4 regions of the Vibrio gallaecicus genome follow, and region 2 is predicted to be linked to each of the others. Evidence: predicted binding sites of a transcription regulator. Region 2 holds the regulator's gene; each other region holds the start of a gene.
What was found. Region 2 encodes PurR, which represses purine synthesis genes. Its sites were predicted from a motif close to TNANGNAAACGTTTNCNTNA; they were not measured.

Region 1 (3,507 bases), 390 kb from region 2:
GATAACGACGGTAAGTCGGCTCTTTCCCCCCACATAACTTATTTTAAGATTTTGCTTTATTCCTTAGGCTTTTCTTGTTGTTCAGAGTCATCAAGTTTAATGATTGGTTGCGCACCTGATATTGAAGGTGTTGGAGTGATGACAATGAGGTCGTCCATTTCCAAAGCTTGCTCTGCTAATGCTTGTTTATCAACATGGCCTATGATGCTTTGATAGTAACGTCGTATATTCTCAACGTAATTCTGCGCTTCATCGCCTCGTGCATACCCATAACGAGTTTGGCTGTAGTACTTTTTCTGTCTGAGTAAAGGAAGCCGCTCTTTTACATCCGCCCATGAGTCAGGGTTTGCACCTTGTGATTTGGTTAAACGTCGAGCATCCATCATGTGACCAAAACCAACATTATAGGAGGCTAGGGCAAACCAAATTTTTTCGTGTTCTGTAATCGAATCTGGCACTCGTCGCACAATCCTACCTAAGTATTTTACGCCACCTTGAACTGACTGTTTCGGGTCAAGCCGGTTAGTCACTCCTACACTTTTAGCTGTGGGTAAGGTCAACATCATCATGCCGCGTACGCCAGTCGGGGATTTAGCCACTGGGTTCCAATGCGATTCTTGGTAGGCTAAAGCTGCGATCATTCGCCAATCAAACTCTTGAGAGTATTTTTGGAAAAGAGGTGACCATTTTGGCAGTTTACTATCTAGTGCACGGATGAAAGCTCGTGTATCGACATAGTCAAAAGTACCTATGTGACCAATGTATTTTTCTTCTAAGCTTGCTAGCTGTCCTGATTGTTTATAATTTCCAAAAAACTCAATGAGTAAGGCGTATAAGCTTTCATCTTCAGACTTATTCAAGTACCAAGAGATCGGTTGATCTTCAGTTAGTTCAAAGGCAAGAGCGAGATCAGGATATAAGCGTTGGGCTAAAGATAGCTCAACTGAATCTGCCACCGTAAATAGAAGCTCATTTTTAGATACCTTTCTAAGGAGATCATTTATGTCTGCATTATTCACAGCTTGGTAAATAAAGTCGCTGTGTTCTTTTTGAAGCTCTTTCAGAGTGGGCTCAAAGTGCGATTCTTTCACGACAACTAAAGAAGGGGAAAGTGGTTGAATTATATCAGGCTTATTGGCCGGTAAAGCACTGCTCACACTATCGTCCAACTCTACATTTAATGCAGCTTTCTCAAATTCGGCGGTATGCTCTAGTTGGCGATTATTTTCAAACTCAATCAGTTGTTTTAGATTTCTTGGACGCCACTGACCTTTTTTATACACCACCTGCTGGCTGACATAATAATAAGCAGGGGTTGCCCTGAATGATCTCGTCAAATTTGAATTTTGGGTTAATCCTGTTGCGATTATATCTATTTCACCTTTTTTCAGGGCTGGAAATAGTTCTGATAAGCGGTAGGCGGGTTTGATCTCCATCTTCACGCCAAGCTGACTCGCAAATTCTTGAGCCAGTTCATAGTCTAAACCAGCAGGACCGTCTGGTCCTATATAGTAGGAAAGTTGATTGTTGAGGGTGCCAACTCGAAGCACGCCGCGTTCCCTTATTTGGTCAAGAACACTTTTTGGTTCAGATTCAATCTGACAGCCTAATAGCCCTAGAGCACTTAACGTTAGAATGAGTAATTTAGAGAAAAAAGAAGAAGTAAACTTTGGCATCAAATGAAATCTCGAAAAGTTGAACCCCCTTTATATCAAACCCCGAGAGGCTGGCAAAGCGGCTTTAAATAAACACTTATAAAAGAGGTGATTTCACCAGCAAATTTACCATTTACACTCATGAATAAAAAAAATAACGCAAACGGTTGCTTTTGGTGTTACGTCACAAAAAGAAATGCTTTATAATGCGCTCGCATTGAAGAGGTGCAATCGGTATAGGTTTGGTTACCTTCGCAAATATTGTAGAAGAACGAGTTTAAATAATCACGTAACTGGCTGAATTTATTCCAATATCATCTTAATCAACTGCATAAGAGACCTAAGCACATGAGAATTTTGCGTGGCTCCCCAGCTCTATCTGAGTTTCGTGTTAACAAGCTTTTAGAGCTTTGTCGTGAATTAAGCTTACCTGTAACAGGTATTTACGCTGAGTTTGCCCACTTTGCTGATTTAACAGCAGACCTAGACGCGTCTGAAGTTGAGAAGCTAGAAAAGTTACTGACTTACGGTCCTACGATTGAAGAGCATGAACCTGAAGGTTTATTGTTACTTGCAACGCCACGCCCGGGCACGATCTCGCCTTGGTCTTCAAAATCAACAGATATCGCACACAACTGTGGACTGGCTAAAGTGTCACGTCTAGAGCGCGGCACTGCGTTCTACATTAAAACCTCTTCTGAACTTTCTGAGCTTCAACTCGTTGAGCTGAAAGCTATTCTGCACGACCGTATGATGGAAGTGGTTTTCACTGACTTCGAATCAGCAGCGGCACTATTCACGGTTGCTGAGCCGGCTCCTTATGCGGAAGTTGACCTGTTAACTGGTGGACGTAAAGCGCTTGAAAAAGCAAACGTTACCTTAGGTCTTGCGCTTGCAGAAGATGAGATTGATTACCTTCTTGAAAGCTTCACTGAAAAGCTAGGTCGTAACCCGACTGACATCGAGCTAATGATGTTTGCACAAGCGAACTCAGAGCACTGTCGTCACAAAATCTTTAACGCTGATTGGACTATCGATGGCGTTAAACAAGATAAATCATTGTTTAAGATGATTAAGAACACCTTTGAAACGACGCCAGAGCACGTTCTGTCTGCTTATAAAGATAACGCAGCGGTAATGACGGGTTCAGAAGTCGGTCGTTTCTTCCCAGATCCTGAAACTCGCCAGTACAACTACCACCAAGAGAAAACACACATCTTGATGAAAGTTGAAACGCACAATCACCCAACAGCAATTTCCCCGTGGCCTGGCGCATCAACAGGTTCAGGTGGTGAAATTCGTGATGAAGGCGCAACAGGTATTGGTGGTAAACCAAAAGCAGGTCTGGTTGCTTTCTCTGTATCTAACCTTAAGATCCCAAACTTCGTTCAACCTTGGGAAACTGACTTTGGTAAGCCAAGCCGTATTGTTACTGCTTTGGATATCATGCTTGAAGGTCCTCTTGGTGGCGCAGCATTCAACAACGAATTTGGTCGTCCAAACCTATTAGGTTACTTCCGTACTTACGAAGAGAAAGTAAACTCTCACGCAGGTGAAGAAGTACGTGGCTACCACAAGCCAATCATGCTGGCTGGTGGTCTAGGTAACATTCGTGATGATCATGTTCAGAAGAAAGAGATCCCAGTAGGAGCAAGCCTAATCGTTCTTGGCGGTCCAGCAATGAACATCGGCCTTGGTGGCGGTGCTGCATCTTCAATGGATTCGGGTTCTTCTTCTGAAGACTTAGATTTTGCTTCTGTACAACGTGAAAACCCAGAGATGGAACGTCGTTGTCAGGAAGTTATCGACCGTTGTTGGCAGCTTGGTGATGCGAACCCAATCGCATTCATCC
Region 2 (3,507 bases):
AGTAAAACAGATGGTGAAACAATACCCGACAATGAATCAATTTCCGCAAGTTGCGTACCTGCATTTAGGTAAACAGCAGTACCTGGAAGCATGCCTAATTGGCTAGTTAAGTAATAGCGAGAGATGGAGATTGGCGTTAGACCCATCAATAAATTAATTAAGAAAAACGGAAATACTGGGATTAAACGAAGTGAAAATAAGTAAAATGCCCCGTCTTTCTCAACACCTTGGTTGATGGTTGCTAACTTGTCACCAAATTTACTTTGTACCCAGTCACGTAATAAAAATCGGCTACTTAGGAAAGCTAATGTAGCGCCAATGGTACTTGCAAATGAAACCAAAACAAGGCTTGCCCAAAAACCGAATAGGGCTGCGCCTAGTAGAGTCACTACCGCGGCGCCAGGGATCGAGAAAGCAGTAATCATGACGTAAACAATGAAGTATATCGCTGCCGCCAGTAAGAAATTACTTTCAATATAGTTATTTAAAAGCACTTGTTGAGCTTTGGCATTCTCTAACGTTAGATACTGACCAAAGTTGACACCTAGTATGATGATGGTTGCCAGTAGTACGATTCCTAAAATTAGTTTTTTACTCATGAATACTTCCTCTAAATGTCACTTAATATCATTATTATAGTTAGACAGGGAATCAAGGCATTAACTTTCATTGAAAATAAAAAAAGCCACAAATAATGTGGCTTTTTGGTGTGAAAGTGACTGATTAACTTAATTAATTCGGCTGATAAGCTCTTCTCGTCGCTGTTGAGGGATAACAGACCAGTGCATACCCTTTATAGCGCCCTCTAATGCCCATAACAACTCAAGGCTTACATCCGATGAATGAGACTGCCTAATAGCGTTGTAGGCATTTACAGAGCCAAATTCATACAGCCTTTCCACTGAATCAATGCCGGCTTTTTTAAGCATCCTTTCAGTCGCAAGTCGAAGGTTTGGGAGATCCTTCAAGCGGTTAGGTTTTGCTGAAGATTGTTCCTTTTTCTCATCTTTAGCGAAGTTTAGAGAAACTTCCGCTAAATTGAGAGTTTGTTGTAGATCTTGCAAAATGTTATTAGGAAGAGCGAAATACTTAGTAACAACAGGAAACCCTCGTTTTTTGTAGACGTACGGTTGAAACCCTTGTTGTTTGAATTGATCCGCAGAGTTTTTATCAGCTCTAATGTGTAGTTGATCATTCACAACTAATGCGAACATAGTTTCGTCAGCAAATAGGCCGAACCCACCAAACATTGAACGCGATTTTATTTTTCCTAGGGACTCAAATAACTTCATCGAGTCCTTTAGTAGTGGTTTATCCATGTGTTTTATCTCGGTGTATTTGAATTATGCCACCAAATAAGCAGGTCCGAGAGAGTAGCAAAATGTTGCTATAAAATGTCAGTTAGCGGTAAATCTTTCATTTTGCCATCGGCAACCCCGCTACCATACCAATATAGGCTTAGGCCGGAGGCTTTGCGTCTCACTCTTTAAAGTGGTTTGCCCTGTGCGTGACTTTTGACAGAATAAGTATTTTGTTGAACAAAGCTCACATTTGAATTTTTAAAGTGTGACATTCATTCAGTAAATGATAGTCGTAATGTGTGACTAAGTGCATTTGTTTTGTTTGTAAAAAAGCGCACTTAAATGTGCGCATTTATGAATGCTTTATTTATTTCAGTGATTTAACTGTGTTTCGTTCCACTATTTCTGGGTGCATTTCGAAAATACGTTTTTCATGGTCTTTATCTTTTATACGTTCTAGCAATATTTCAAAAGCATTTTTGCCAACGCGTCGCTTAGGTTGGTGGACGGTGGTCAGTGGCGGAGAAAAGTATTCAGCCAACTCAATGTTGTCATAACCAATAACTGAAATATCATCAGGGATCTTTAGCCCATTTTGCTGTAGTCGGCTCATTAAACCGAGTGCCATTGTATCGTTAAAGCAGAAAACGGCGGTTGGGCGGTCTTCCATCCCTACAATCTTGTCTGCAGCAATTACGGCTGTATCACATTCAAAGTTACCTTCAATGATTAAGTCATCATTCAATTCAACTTGTGCTTCATTTAATGCTCGGTGGTAACCTGCAATACGCTCAGTACAAGCCGCTTTATCTAGATGACCACTTAAGCAAGCAATTCGTGTGTGACCTTTTTCTAGTAGGTATTTTGTTGCTAAGTAGCCGCCCTCTTCAGAGTTATCGATGATCTTATCTGCTTGAGAGCTTTCAGGACCCCAATCCATCACTACTTTAGGGATATCCGCGTGTCGATCTAACATTTCACGAAGTTCTTCTGTTAGGTCGGAACACATCACTAAAATGCCATCTACGCGTTTTTCAGCCAGCATGCGAATGTAATCACGTTGTTTCTCGTAAATACCACCTGTATTGCAAAGGATCAAAGTATAACCTTGGCGGTAGCAGTAGCTTTCTACACCATCAATGACTTCAGAGAAGAATAAGTTGGTAGATTGAGTAACTAGCATGCCGATAGTACGTGTCGTATTGCATTTTAAGCTACGAGCAACAGCACTAGGTGCATAGTTTAATTCATCAACAGCTTTATTTACTTTTTCTTGAGTCGCTTCTGCAACAAAGCGAGTCTTATTGATGACATGAGAAACAGTTGTTGTTGATACGCCGGCTAATCGAGCGACATCTTTTATAGTGGCCATGGTTTTATCCTGTTAAAAGCTACTTTACTAGAGAGTAGGGCAGCAAAGTAGCCGTAAAGCTACCAGAGTGAGAGCACTGGTTAAGTTTTTCTAATGGTATTAAAGTGCTAAAAAACAAAAAACCGCTAATCAGAGCGGCTTGTTTTCAATTTCAAAATGCTCATGATCAGTAAAGCACAACATTTTGATGGTGTTTCATATTTTATCGTTTGCGATCACAATTTTAGACTGACTGGAAAATGACCGCAATAACATTCACCCATAATTATGGGTGAATTGTCACATTTACATCTAAATATTCTATCAATACTAGAATATCGCTTTATTCATCGCTTAGGTATTCTAGATCCAGTTTATAAAAGGCTACGAGCAGTGTTGCAACGCTTGCGTAAAATCCAAATTTATCGAATTCTGTACACTTTGCTTGGAATCTTGGTATCCAAGTAAGTAGGTATTTTTCGATAAACTGTTTTTGTTCAAGGAAGCTACTTTCAAACTCTTCACTGTTTTGATTTTCGTTAGAACGGATGATTAAATTTCCAAGAAAATCGAGTTCAATGGCAATGTGATCCGCTGGTTCATTTAGATCAGCACTAACTCCTACACCATGCTCAGCCATCAGTGTTTCCATGTCTTTTGCAGGTTGACCATTTAGTAGACCAGTATTACCAATATACAAAGATGCATAAGGCAAAGCGGCGTACTTATCGGATTTTAAGAATAAATCACAAAAGTCAGCCGCAAGCTCAAGCTGTTCATCGTCACGATTCTGAGAGCGGTTCAAGGCATCGACGAGTTTATCTATTGCTGGTTTCAGCGTTTCATTTTCGCCTA
Region 3 (3,507 bases), 1.4 Mb from region 2:
GTTCAGTAGAAAGAAGCTCAGTATAGAAGTTGTATAGAGAAGCCAGTTTTTCTTGGTTCTCACTAGGAACAGCAACAGTAACGAAGCCTTCACGAGGAATAGCGTTACGTAGGCTACCACCTTTAAATTCAACAACTCGTAGATTAAGCTCTTGTGCGTGACCTGCTAGAAAACGAGCAAGTAGTTTGTTCGCATTAGCACGACCTGTGTGAATATCACAACCAGAGTGACCGCCTTTTAAGCCTTTCAGCGTTAGTTTACGAGTAACAAAACCTGTAGGAAGTGCTTCACGAGTGATATCAAATGTCATTGCACCATCAATACCGCCAGCGCAACCCATGTAAACTTCGCCTTCTTGCTCTGAATCTGTGTTTAGAAGAATGTCGCCTTCTAACCAATCAGCTTCAAGACCAAAAGCACCAGTCATGCCTGCTTCTTCATCTACAGTTAGAAGTACTTCCAGAGGACCGTGCTTAATGTCGTTTGATGCCAATACTGCAAGACATGAAGCCATACCCATGCCGTTATCTGCACCTAGTGTTGTGCCTTTCGCTGTTACCCACTCACCATCAATATATGGTTGGATAGGATCTTTAGTGAAGTCATGCACTGTATCTTCATTTTTCTGTGGAACCATGTCGATATGAGCTTGCAGTACGACACCTTTCTTGCCTTCCATTCCTGGTGTTGCAGGTTTTTTAATGAAGACATTTCCAGTTGGGTCGCGGCGAACGTCAAGACCTTGCTCTTTTGCCCAAGAGATAATGTATTGAGCTAATGCTTCTTCATGTTTTGAAGGGTGCGGAATAGAACAAATTTTATCGAAAAACTGCCAGATTGGAGCTGGAGATAGGTTGCTAATTTCAGAATGGAATTCAGACACGGATGACTCCTTTTGTATATTTTAGCCACAGGTATTGGAGTGTTCATACTTAATATGTAGATGAAAAAACTAGATATAGAGTAAAGAACTAAAATATGGCTCTGTTTGATGGCGACAGCATACCACTAGTGCCTTTTTACGAGTAGGGCTTCTAAGCTTCAAATGTTTCAATATTTGAAAGGAGTCTTGTCTATAAGATCACTAAAGAACAATGGCTAAGTGCGTAAGTGCATAATTACTAGTCAAGCAAACGTTTGTAATTGTCTTTTTTTGTAATTTAATTACATTTTACTAAGTGTTTTTAGCTTTTTTTAATAAAAAATGTGATGAAGTGCAAATAATTCTTGTAATAAAAATTCTTTAGGGTATATTAAAACCAACTTCAGCAGTGAAGACGAAATGCTCAAAGGAAGAGTCCGTTTTATCGCCTCCATGGAACTGAGAAATCAAACTTAATTTTTATTGATTTAATAAGGTGATATTTATGAAAGGTTTACCATCTGCAATGTTCTGGATTAACAACTCTGTTTACACTGGCAACTTTGCATACCCAACAAGCTTTGGTTACTAAGACCAACTGCATGTGACTTGAACAGTTTGTTCACCCCTATATTTATTAAGAATTTTTCTTACAACCTATATTGGTTGAGTAATTCTACCGCCACTCATTTTAGAGTGGCGTTTTTTTTGCCTGTTACTTTCAGTGTGTAAATTTTAAGCTCAGACATAGATAACCAATGCTTATAACTAATTATGTTGAAGTTGTAATGCATTTCATTAGGTTGATGATGAGCTATTGGGCTTATATTGTTTAGAAAATTGGTGTGAAGTATAAAAAATCACCATTAGATTTACATATAGTAATCTAATGTATTTTATTGTTTTATAAGCACTAAATTAAAACCCTCCCTCCCTGTTATGTCCTTAGTTTCGTAATGTTTGTCATAAATATCTATTAGAGTCTTAATTCTATCTGGAATTTGTTATTTGATAACTTTATAATCCGAAGCCAATCGTTTACGCAACCGTTTACCTTTACCCTTATAGGAAATGAAAATGCTCGAAAGGCTATTCAAACTTAGTGAAAATGGCACAAATGTGCGCACTGAAATCATTGCTGGTTTAACAACCTTCTTAACCATGGCTTACATTATTTTTGTAAACCCAGCGATGCTAGCAGATGCTGGTATGGATCATGGGGCTGTATTTGTTGCCACTTGTCTTGCTGCTGCCGTTGGTTGTTTCATCATGGGCTTCGTAGCAAACTACCCAATCGCACAAGCTCCGGGTATGGGGTTGAACGCATTTTTTACGTATGCCGTTGTTTTAGGCATGGGTTACACATGGCAGGTTGCACTTGCTGCTGTATTCGTTTCCGGTGTGCTATTCATTTTCTTAAGCATTTTTCGCATTCGTGAATGGATCATTAATTCAATTCCGATGTCACTGCGTACCGGTATCTCTGCGGGTATTGGTTTATTCCTTGCGTTTATCGCACTGAAAAATGCAGGCATTGTTGTTGATAACCCAGCGACATTAGTTTCTATGGGCGCAATTACGTCGGTTCCTGCTGTTCTCGCCTCTATTGGTTTCTTCATTACTATTGCTCTTGTACATCGCGGTGTTAAAGGCGGTGTAATGATCGCAATTTTAGCGGTTACAGGTCTTGGCCTTATTTTTGGTGATGTTGAATACGCGGGGATTATCTCTGCTCCGCCAAGTATTGCTCCAACATTTCTACAGTTAGATTTTTCAGCTGTATTTGAAATTGGTATGATCTCTGTTGTATTTGCTTTCTTGTTCGTCGATCTTTTCGATACGGCAGGTACGCTTGTGGGTGTGGCTCAAAAAGCTGACCTAATAGGTAAAGATGGAAAAATTCCACGTTTAAACAAAGCGCTACTGGCTGATTCAACTGCTACATCTGTAGGTGCTTTATTAGGTACTTCAAATACAACGTCATACATCGAGAGTGTTTCAGGTGTTGCGGCTGGTGGTCGTACAGGTTTAACTGCGGTTGTAGTTGGTATTTTATTCCTACTTGCATTATTCTTCTCGCCATTAGCAGGTATGATCCCCGCTTACGCGACAACTGGTGCGCTTTTCTACGTAGCAATTCTAATGCTATCTGGCTTAGTTAGCATCGATTGGCGTGATTTAACGGAAGCTGCACCAGTTGTCGTGACGTGTCTATTAATGCCACTGACTTTCTCTATAGCAGAAGGTATTTCTCTAGGGTTCATTGCTTACGCTGCAATCAAACTAGCAAGTGGTAAAGGCCGTGATGTTTCACTTAGTGTGTGGGTGATGTCTGCAATCTTTATTTTAAAATACGTTTTAACTGCTGCTTAATTCGTAAACCAACAAGCTTATAACTATTAGGTTCAATACTATGACTACAAAATTCGTCATCTCTTGGGACAACATGCAAACATATTGTCGCCAACTTGCAGAAAAGCAAATGCCTGCAGAGCAGTGGAAGGGAATCTGGGCTGTAAGCCGTGGAGGCTTAGTTCCAGGTGCAATTCTTGCTCGTGAACTGGGTATTCGCCATGTTGATACGATTTGTATTTCTAGCTACGACCACGATCACCAACGTGATATGACAGTAGTTAAAGCGCCTG
Region 4 (3,507 bases), 1.4 Mb from region 2:
AAAACTATCGAGTTGAGTCAGCCAAAATGCTTGCGGCGTCCGTACATATGATGCAAGGCACACCTTATATTTATCAAGGTGAAGAGATTGGAATGACGAATCCTGGCTACACTGACATTGAGCAATACCGAGATGTAGAAAGCACCAATATGTATCAGCTAATGGTTGAGGAGCAAGGTGTATCTCATCAGGATATGATGGATGTATTGGCTCAAAAGTCTCGTGATAATTCGCGTACACCAATGCAGTGGAATAGCGCAATGAACGCAGGGTTCTCAGAAGGAAAGCCTTGGTTAGATGTTGCTAAAAACTATGTGGATATCAATGCTGAAAAAGCACTGCAAGATAAGGACTCAGTTTTTTACTTCTACAAGCGATTAATTGAGCTGAGAAAAGAGGTAGCAGTGATTACCCAAGGTGATTACACCGATTTATTGCCCGAGCATGAACGTGTGTTTGCTTACCAGCGTAAGACTGAAACACAGACCTTAGTGAGCATTAGTAACTACTATGGTGAAACGAGTGAGGTTGAGCTGCCAAATGAGCTTGAATTGGATAAAGCACAATTGTTGTTGGGGAATTACCCTGATGAGCAGTCACACATTCCTTCAAGTACGGTGACCTTGCGCCCGTATGAAACAAAAATTCTCTTGATAGAGTAATACTTGTTCCCCTATACGAGTAAAAGCTTTGAGTCTGAACTCTATGTCAGGCTCAAAGCTTTCATATTTATAGTTTTCTTTAACTGGTAGATCGTGAGTTTTTAGACAGTTAGCTTCCAGTATCCCGCTTTACGATAAAATAAGCGATTAAGACCCGTAGTTAACAGAGTAACGCGTAGGCTTATGGTTCATGGCTAGTACTACATTCAATGCAACGGTGCCGATGATTGAAACCATTATGATCCATGGTGATACAAAGAAGAAAGAAGCAAACAATATACAAGCGTCTATCCCCATTTGAGTCTTGCCAACCGAGATGCCATATTTATCTTGGATGAATAAGCATAAAACGTTGAAGCCACCCAAGCTTGAACGGTGTCTAAATAGGATTAACATTCCTAACCCCATTAATAAACCACCCGCAACAGCACAATAAATTTCATTAAACGTATCGAGTGATATCATCAAATAGAGGTTATCTGCGAAAACGGAAACCAAAGCACCAGATATTGCACTGTTGATCGCGAACCTGCGCCCAAATCGTTTCCATGCTAAAAGATAGAAAGGGCTATTTGCGATAAAGTACAGGACACCAAATGTCACAGGCAGAAACTGGCTAAGTAAAAGAGCTAAACCTGTTGTACCACCAGTCAGTAGGTGAGCCGATTGTAGAAAGAAGACACCTTGGGCGACTAAGAAAGTCCCCGTTAAAATTGCCATCCAGTCTTCTTTTTTTGAGTGTTTTTCCATCAATTTCATAATTATCTAGCCAGTAAGGGCGAGCATAGTAGAGAAAAACTTATCATTTCGGTAGCTAGAGGCATAAAATTAAGGTAAATGTATGTAATCTGCGTTTTACAGGGTGTAAAGCGTAAAATTGACAGTAAGGTAAATTATCGATGCGACTCGTCGCACAAGTATGATGAGGCTTACATGTCATTATGAAAAAACTGCATGATAAAATTGCAATTAGCTCTTTATGACCTAGATCAAATTATGTAGAATGCGTCGCATTGAAACGGTGACGAAAACGTTTGCTTTCGGTCGTTATGTGGTTTTTTTGAAACTTTCAGTACAATCTGAGTCAGGAGATACAGATGCTTAAGCGTGACATGAACATTGCTGATTACGATGCGGATCTATTCGCAGCTATCCAAGAAGAGACTCTTCGTCAGGAAGAGCACATCGAACTTATCGCTTCAGAAAACTACACAAGTCCACGTGTAATGGAAGCTCAAGGTTCTCAGCTTACTAACAAGTACGCTGAAGGTTACCCTGGTAAGCGCTACTACGGTGGTTGTGAGTACGTAGATAAAGTTGAAACTTTAGCAATTGAACGTGCATGTGAACTATTTGGTGCAGAGTACGCGAACGTACAGCCTCACTCAGGTTCTCAAGCAAACAATGCGGTATACATGGCGCTTCTAAACGCTGGTGATACTGTTCTTGGTATGAGCCTTGCTCACGGTGGTCACCTGACTCACGGTTCTCCAGTAAACTTCTCTGGCAAGCTTTACAACATCATTCCTTACGGTATCGATGAAGCTGGTCAAATTGATTACGAAGAAATGGAAGCGTTAGCAGTAGAACATCAGCCTAAGATGATCATTGGTGGCTTCTCTGCTTACTCTCAAGTTTGTGATTGGGCGCGCATGCGTGAAATCGCTGATAAAGTAGGTGCTTACTTCTTTGTAGATATGGCTCACGTTGCGGGTCTTATCGCTGCTGGTGTTTACCCTAACCCAGTACCACATGCGCACGTTGTTACTACTACTACGCACAAAACGCTTGCGGGTCCTCGTGGCGGTCTAATTCTTTCTTGCGAAGGCGAAGACCTTTACAAGAAGCTGAACTCCGCGGTATTCCCTGGCGGTCAAGGTGGTCCTCTAATGCACGTTATCGCTGGTAAAGCAGTAGCGTTCAAAGAAGCTCTAGAGCCAGAATTCAAAGAATACCAAGCGCGCGTTGTTGCTAACGCAAAAGCAATGGTTGCTGAATTCCTAGCACGTGGCTACAACATCGTTTCTGGTTCTACTGAAAACCACCTGTTCCTTGTTGACCTAATCGACAAAGACATCACGGGTAAAGAAGCGGATGCTGCACTAGGTTCAGCTAACATTACAGTGAACAAGAACTCAGTACCAAACGATCCACGTAGCCCATTCGTTACTTCTGGTATCCGTGTTGGTTCTCCTTCTATTACTCGTCGTGGTTTCTCTGAAGCTGACGCGAAAGCTCTTGCTGGTTGGATGTGTGACATCCTAGATAACATGGGCGATGAATCTGTTATCGAAGCAACTAAAGCTAAAGTACTAGAAATCTGTAAGCGTCTACCTGTTTACGCTTAATTTTTCTTAGTAGTGATTTGAAAGGCTCCTTCTGGAGCCTTTTTTGTATCTGGAGTTTGGTAAATGTGGCGAGAATACATGAGCCGTAGTTTGCTACAGTGAGAGGTGATTAAGGAAGTTAAAGTCAGCAGAAACAAAAAGACCAACACTAGGTTGGTCTTTTGGAAGAATATCGTTTTCAAATTATTATCTGAATTGTTTTGCTTCTTCTATAAATTCAAAACCTGCAGAGGCAAGTTTTGCAATAAGTGCATCTTTGTCTATTTCGTAGAAATTCACTACGCGGTCTAAATCCCCTGCGAAATCGTCACGTAATTTCATGTTGACGATGCTCATGAGCATGACAGGATCCATCTTTTGATAGTTCGCTAGGTTCATGCTTAGTCCTCGAAATCTGAGATAAGTAGATTTGCCGCAGCAAATGCAGCGCTGTCTCGTGTTTCTTTAGGGAGAGATTCATCTGCAGCAATATCGTTAAGTGTCTTTACTGCGCAAGT

Region 1: purL (phosphoribosylformylglycinamidine synthase) is a predicted target of PurR. The motif match lies at 1,811-1,830, and genes of this name have one in related genera.
Region 3: OCU78_RS11145 (NCS2 family permease) is a predicted target of PurR. The motif match lies at 1,901-1,920, and genes of this name have one in related genera.
Region 4: glyA (serine hydroxymethyltransferase) is a predicted target of PurR. The motif match lies at 1,685-1,704, and genes of this name have one in related genera.

The regions. Positions count from the first base shown of each region.
Region 1 is NZ_AP025490.1:751,678-755,184, forward strand. It holds gene mltF (membrane-bound lytic murein transglycosylase MltF) at 57-1,676, opposite strand; gene purL (phosphoribosylformylglycinamidine synthase) at 2,004-3,507, shown strand, end outside.
Region 2 is NZ_AP025490.1:1,142,391-1,145,897, forward strand. It holds gene OCU78_RS05085 (TVP38/TMEM64 family protein) at 1-599, opposite strand, end outside; gene OCU78_RS05090 (TfoX/Sxy family DNA transformation protein) at 729-1,319, opposite strand; cyclic di-GMP riboswitch class I at 1,427-1,511, opposite strand; gene purR (HTH-type transcriptional repressor PurR) at 1,669-2,673, opposite strand; gene torD (molecular chaperone TorD) at 2,996-3,507, opposite strand, start outside.
Region 3 is NZ_AP025490.1:2,578,588-2,582,094, reverse strand. It holds gene OCU78_RS11150 (aminoacyl-histidine dipeptidase) at 1-883, opposite strand, end outside; gene OCU78_RS11145 (NCS2 family permease) at 1,940-3,235, shown strand; gene OCU78_RS11140 (xanthine phosphoribosyltransferase) at 3,276-3,507, shown strand, end outside.
Region 4 is NZ_AP025490.1:2,533,677-2,537,183, reverse strand. It holds gene treC (alpha,alpha-phosphotrehalase) at 1-662, shown strand, start outside; gene OCU78_RS10935 (YitT family protein) at 810-1,412, opposite strand; gene glyA (serine hydroxymethyltransferase) at 1,760-3,010, shown strand; gene OCU78_RS10925 (DUF4250 domain-containing protein) at 3,197-3,388, opposite strand; gene OCU78_RS10920 (YaeP family protein) at 3,391-3,507, opposite strand, start outside.